3 regions of the Streptomyces sp. LN549 genome follow, and region 1 is predicted to be linked to each of the others. Evidence: predicted binding sites of a transcription regulator. Region 1 holds the regulator's gene; each other region holds the start of a gene.

Region 1 (2,198 bases):
CAGGTCTGGGCGGAGGTGCCGGGTGCGGCACCCTCGCCGCTGCAGGTCGTACAGACGACGGCCGTGTCGACCTGGATGTCCTTGGTCGTACCGAAGGCCGACTCGGAGAGGTCGATCTCCAGCCGGATCATGGCGTCCTGGCCGCGACGGGTGCGCGAACGGGGTCCGCGCTGCGACGCCGTACCGAAGAACGCGTCCATGATGTCGGAGAAGTTGCCGAAGCCGCCCTGTCCGAATCCGCCCGCGCCACCACCTCCGGAGGCGGACAGCGGGTCGCCGCCGAGGTCGTAGACCTGCTTCTTCTGAGCGTCCGACAACACCTCGTAAGCGGCGTTGATCTCCTTGAACCGCTCCTGGGTCTTCGGATCGGGGTTCACATCCGGGTGCAGCTCGCGGGCGAGCCTCCGGAAGGCCTTCTTGATCTCGTCCTGAGAAGCGTCGCGGCGCACGCCGAGTACGGCGTAGTAGTCCGTGGCCACTTACGACTCCGCCAGGATCTGTCCGACGTAACGTGCCACTGCGCGTACCGCTCCCATCGTTCCGGGGTAGTCCATGCGGGTCGGTCCGACCACGCCGAGTTTGGCGACTGCCTCGTCGCCCGAACCGTAGCCGACCGCGACGACGGACGTGGAGTTGAGCCCCTCGTGGGCGTTCTCGTGCCCGATACGTACGGTCATGCCCGAGTCCTTGGCCTCGCCGAGCAGCTTCAGCAGCACGACCTGTTCCTCCAATGCCTCCAGCACCGGCCGGATCATCACAGGGAAGTCGTGCCCGAAGCGGGTGAGGTTGGAGGTGCCGCCGATCATCAGCCGCTCCTCCGTCTCCTCGACGAGGCATTCGAGCAGGATCGAGAGCACGGTGGACACGGTTCCCCGGTCCTCGCTCTCGAAGGATTCCGGCAGGTCCTGCACCAGCTGAGGGACGTCCGCGAAACGGCGTCCCACGACCCGGCTGTTGAGCCGGGCCCGCAGGTCGGCGAGAGAGGTCTCACCGAACGGAGCGGGGCAGTCGACCAGCCGCTGTTCGACCCGGCCGGTGTCCGTGATCAGCACGAGCATCAGCCGGGCGGGGGCCAGGGACAGCAGTTCCACGTGCCGCACCGTCGAGCGGGTCAGCGAGGGGTACTGCACGACGGCGACCTGCCGGGTCAGCTGCGCGAGCAGCCGTACGGTACGTCCCACGACATCGTCGAGGTCGACCGCGCCGTCGAGGAAATTCTGAATGGCACGGCGCTCCGGCGACGACAGGGGCTTGACGCCCGCGAGCTTGTCGACGAAGAGCCGGTAACCCTTGTCCGTCGGGATGCGTCCCGCGCTGGTGTGCGGCTGGGCGATGAAGCCCTCGTCCTCCAGCACCGCCATGTCGTTGCGGACGGTGGCCGGGGAGACCCCCAGCTTGTGCCGCTCCGTGAGTGCCTTGGAGCCGACGGGCTCCTCGGTGCCGACATAGTCCTGGACGATGGCGCGCAGCACTTCGAGTCTGCGTTCGCTGAGCATCGCGCACACCTCCAGCTGTGTACCTCGGTGGTTCTCGGGCCGTTCCCGGGACTTCTCCTGGCACTCTGTGCGTACGAGTGCCAGCGATCCCCCGGCCAGTGTACGGCGACGGGGTAGCCCCCTAGCAAGGGCGACCGGCCACGCTACCGCGAGACCGCGCAGGTCGTTGCCGATAGCGTCGTCGCATGGACGCCTCTTGGGAAGAGTTCGGCTGGGAGCGACTCGGACACGGAATGGGCCGGCGACGCCTTCCGGTGTGGGATGCGACGGTCGCCCTCGTGGCCGGGACCGACGGAGTGCTGCTCTGCGACACCGGGTCGTCACTCCGTGAAGCGGTGGAGGTGCGCACCCAGGCGCAGGCGCTGCTGGGCCGGAGGGTGACGCATATCGCACTCAGCCACCCCCACTTCGATCATGTGCTGGGCACGGCGGCCTTCGCCGGGACACAGGTGTACGGCGCGGTGGGCATGGCGGATCTGCTGCGGCGCGGTGCGGACGAGTTGCACGCCGACGCGGTGCGGCACGGTCTGCCCGAGCACGACGCGGCCGAGTCGGCCGATGTGCTGGTGGCGCCCCCTCACGAGGTGTGCGCCGAATGGACGCTCGACCTGGGCGGCGGGCGCGAGGTGCTGCTCGTGAACGCGGGTCCCGCGCACAGCGGCCACGATCTGGCGGTGCTGGTACCCGGCGTCCCCGGCTCGC
Region 2 (2,198 bases), 2.5 Mb from region 1:
TCGAGCCGATCTTGCCCTGGTGGATCAGGATGTACGGGTCGTCGAGGACGGCCTCCATACGCTCCTGGTCGGTCACCATGTACGGGGACAGGTAGCCCTTGTCGAAGGCCATGCCCTCGGTGAAGTCGAGGTCCAGACCGAAGGTGTTGGACTCCTCGACGGTGATGACACCGTCCTTGCCGACCTTGTCCATCGCGTCCGCGATGAGCTCGCCGACCTGGGTGTCCTGCGCGGAGAGCGCGGCCACGGCGGCGATGTCGGACTTGTCCTCGATCGGGCGGGCGGTCGCGAGGAGCTCCTCGGACACGGCCTTGACCGCGGCGTCGATGCCCTTCTTCAGGGCGGCCGGGGACGCGCCCGCGGCCACGTTGCGCAGGCCCTCGCGGACCAGCGCCTGGGCCAGGACGGTGGCGGTGGTCGTACCGTCACCGGCTACGTCGTTGGTCTTGGTCGCCACCTCCTTCACCAGCTGGGCACCGAGGTTCTCGTACGGGTCGTCCAGCTCGACCTCGCGCGCGATGGTGACACCGTCGTTGGTGATGGTGGGCGCACCGAACTTCTTGTCGATGACGACGTTGCGGCCCTTGGGGCCGATCGTCACCTTGACCGTGTCGGCAAGCTTGTTGACGCCGCGCTCGAGGGCGCGACGGGCGTCCTCGTCGAACTTCAGGATCTTCGCCATGGAGCTGAACTGTCCTCTCAAAACAAGAACTGCGCCCCTCGCCGCCCGGCTAGTTATTTCGCAGGGGGCCAGGGGCGCAGAACAGAAGCAAACGTGGGTGAATTACTTCTCGATGATCGCGAGCACGTCGCGAGCCGAGAGGACGAGGTACTCCTCGCCGTTGTACTTCACCTCGGTGCCGCCGTACTTGCTGTACAGCACGACATCGCCGGTCTTGACGTCGAGCGGAAGGCGCTCGCCGTTCTCGAAGCGGCCCGGGCCCACGGCCAGGACGACGCCCTCCTGGGGCTTCTCCTTGGCAGTGTCCGGAATGACCAGGCCGGAGGCCGTGGTCTGCTCGGCGTCGAGCGGCTGGACCACAATGCGGTCCTCGAGCGGCTTGATCGCAACCTTGGTGCTGGTCGACACGATCCGGTCTCCCCCTTCGGAGATCTCACGGGGTTATCAGTCTTTGGGTGGCGACCAGGTGGGCCCGTCGTCGCGGGTGCCGGACCTGCCGGTCGCACAGTACTGCTGGCACTCTCCAGTGGGGAGTGCCAGCACTGAGACTATGACCGCGATTAGCACTCGGTCAAGCGGAGTGCCAATTCACGCCCCTCGTGGCGTCCGGCCGTCCTCCGCCGGAAGCCGCCCGGCACAGGGAGAACGCCACGAGTGCCCGGACCGTTCCGCACGTCAGGTGCGCCGGCGGCACCCCGCATCCACTGCCGCCCCGTCGTGCGACCCCGGCCGCTCCGGCCACCAGCGGAACGGCGGACGCACCCGGGATCCCCCGGCCGCCGCGGGGCGGCCGCAGGCGATGACGACCATCGCCCCCGGCGCCCCGTGATCACCGCGCACCGCCGCGGGCCGCGCCTCCGGGGCGCTCGGCGACGGGTTCATCCGCTGCGCCGCCTTCCGGCCCAGCCGCTCGATCGGGTCCACCGACTGCGCGCAGCCGGCGGTGACGGTCAGGAGCGCACCGGCGGTCAGCAGTCCGGCCAGCAGCCGGTGCGCCCTTCTCATACGTAGTCCTCCAGCCGGGCCACCGCGTATCCCTTGTCCGTGATGACCTTCATGACGGACCGGATCAGGTCGGGCATGCTGCCCTTCCAGTCCTTCTTGCCGCGGAAGTGCGTGAGGATGATGTCGCCGGGGTGCAGGTCCTGGTCCTTCTCCCGCCACTCCATGTGGTCGGGGAACGCCTCCGCCGCCCACAGGGGCACGGCCGTGATGCCGCAGGACTTGGCGATCCGCAGGGTGTCGCCGTTGTAGTTGCCGTACGGCGGCCGGAAGAGCCGGGGGCGCTCGCCGTACTGCTGCTCGATGATGTCCTGCTGGTCGCAGATCTCCCGCTTCTGCTCCTCGGAGGAGAGGCCCGGCATGTAACGGTGGTTCAGCGTGTGGTTGCCGAGGACGACACCGCGGGCCTGGGCCTCCTTGAAGTACCCGTAGTCGTCGCGCACCAGGTAGTCGCTGAGGAAGGCGCTGTACGGGATGCTCAGCTCCGACATCATCCGCAGCAGCTCGGGGTCCT
Region 3 (2,198 bases), 2.0 Mb from region 1:
CGCTGCCCGTGCCACCCGCATATGAGAATGCGCCTGGCCACGACAAGATGCAGCCAAAGTACGAGAGCCCCTTGCGCCATAAGTCGCCTTTGCCTGGCCTGACTTGCCCTGGAATCTCATGAATCCCCCGCATTCGGGCGATCGGTGCTGCTCAGAATTCTCGTCCGATTGACCTGTTGCAGAGGGCAGTTGGGCAGATACATTCGGCCGCGGTCGACGCGTTCCGGCGCACGCACCCTCTCCTGTCGGAGGGTGAGTTCTGACCCGGGCCCGCGAAGTGCGGTCCCGTGCAAGGGCCAGTAATAGGGGAGTTAGGCATGGCTCAGGGCACCGTCAAGTGGTTCAACGCGGAGAAGGGGTACGGCTTCATCGCGGTCGACGGTGGTGCGGATGTTTTCGTCCACTACAGCGCGATCCAGATGGACGGGTACCGCACCCTCGAAGAGGGTCAGCGAGTTGAATTCGAGATCTCGCAGGGCCAGAAGGGGCCGCAGGCGGACATGGTCAAGCTCGCCGTCGGCTGAGCCCGGCCTGTCAGTACGCAGTCGGCCAACGACACTACTCACGCACGGAGGGCCCGTACCCCTGGGGTACGGGCCCTTCGTGCGTCCCGGGGCGCTCGCGCGACGTGCCGGACCGCCTCCGCGGGCCCCTTCGCGGCTGTCCACACTCCGGAGGGGGACGCTTGCACTCTCGGGGGTCGAGTGCTAATTATTGGCTTAGCACTCTCTGGGTGAGAGTGACAGAAACTTGGACCGGGCCGGTGAGGCCCGCAGGTCTGTCGGGGCAAGGAACCGGCAGACACGCAGGCCGTCCGTCGCGGGCGCCTCTCGGTCCGGAGAAATCCACCCCTGTCCGGGAGGACCACTTCATATGGCCAAGATCATCGCCTTCGACGAGGAGGCCCGGCGCGGTCTTGAGCGCGGCATGAACCAGCTCGCCGACGCCGTCAAGGTCACCCTCGGCCCCAAGGGCCGCAACGTCGTCCTTGAGAAGAAGTGGGGCGCCCCCACGATCACCAACGATGGTGTTTCCATCGCCAAGGAGATCGAGCTGGAGGACCCGTACGAGAAGATCGGTGCGGAGCTGGTCAAGGAGGTCGCCAAGAAGACGGACGACGTCGCCGGCGACGGTACGACCACCGCCACCGTTCTCGCTCAGGCGCTCGTCCGCGAGGGCCTTCGCAACGTGGCCGCAGGTGCCAACCCGATGGCCCTCAAGCGGGGCATCGAGAAGGCCGTCGAGGCCGTCTCCGCCGCCCTCCTGGAGCAGGCCAAGGACGTGGAGACCAAGGAGCAGATCGCTTCGACCGCCTCCATCTCCGCCGCTGACACCCAGATCGGCGAGCTCATCGCCGAGGCCATGGACAAGGTCGGCAAGGAAGGCGTCATCACCGTCGAGGAGTCCCAGACCTTCGGTCTGGAGCTGGAGCTCACCGAGGGTATGCGCTTCGACAAGGGCTACATCTCGGCGTACTTCGCCACGGACATGGAGCGCATGGAGTCGTCCCTGGACGACCCGTACATCCTGATCGTGAACTCGAAGATCAGCAACGTGAAGGACCTCCTTCCGCTGCTGGAGAAGGTCATGCAGTCCGGCAAGCCGCTGCTGATCATCGCCGAGGACGTCGAGGGCGAGGCCCTGTCGACCCTGGTCGTCAACAAGATCCGTGGCACCTTCAAGTCCGTCGCCGTCAAGGCCCCGGGCTTCGGTGACCGCCGCAAGGCCATGCTCGGCGACATCGCCATCCTCACCGGTGGCACCGTCATCTCCGAGGAGGTCGGCCTCAAGCTGGAGAACGCCGGTCTCGACCTGCTCGGCCGCGCCCGCAAGGTCGTCATCACCAAGGACGAGACGACGATCGTCGACGGCGCCGGTGACAGCGACCAGGTCCAGGGCCGCGTCAACCAGATCCGTGCCGAGATCGAGAACTCCGACTCGGACTACGACCGCGAGAAGCTCCAGGAGCGCCTCGCGAAGCTGGCCGGCGGCGTGGCCGTCATCAAGGCCGGTGCCGCGACCGAGGTCGAGCTCAAGGAGCGCAAGCACCGCATCGAGGACGCGGTGCGCAACGCCAAGGCCGCCGTCGAGGAGGGCATCGTCGCCGGTGGTGGCGTGGCTCTGCTCCAGGCCTCGGCCGTCTTCGAGAAGCTCGATCTCTCGGGTGACGAGGCGACCGGCGCCAACGCCGTCAAGCT

The links. The regulator HrcA, encoded in region 1, represses chaperone genes, less so after heat shock. The targets are predictions, from matches to a motif close to TTNGCACTCNGNNNNNCNGAGTGCNAA.
Region 2: a site for HrcA is predicted at 1,243-1,269, ahead of groES (co-chaperone GroES). Genes of this name have one in related genera too.
Region 3: a site for HrcA is predicted at 685-711, ahead of groL (chaperonin GroEL). Genes of this name have one in related genera too.

What each region holds. Positions count from the first base shown of each region.
Region 1 covers NZ_JAZHRI010000002.1:2,842,947-2,845,144, forward strand. The annotation lists gene dnaJ (molecular chaperone DnaJ) at 1-479, opposite strand, end outside; gene hrcA (heat-inducible transcriptional repressor HrcA) at 480-1,496, opposite strand; gene SH922_RS12735 (MBL fold metallo-hydrolase) at 1,682-2,198, shown strand, end outside.
Region 2 covers NZ_JAZHRI010000002.1:5,321,971-5,324,168, reverse strand. The annotation lists gene groL (chaperonin GroEL) at 1-682, opposite strand, end outside; gene groES (co-chaperone GroES) at 785-1,093, opposite strand; gene SH922_RS24305 (hypothetical protein) at 1,358-1,687, opposite strand; gene SH922_RS24300 (polysaccharide deacetylase family protein) at 1,684-2,198, opposite strand, start outside.
Region 3 covers NZ_JAZHRI010000002.1:4,863,290-4,865,487, forward strand. The annotation lists gene SH922_RS22010 (cold-shock protein) at 318-524, shown strand; gene groL (chaperonin GroEL) at 874-2,198, shown strand, end outside.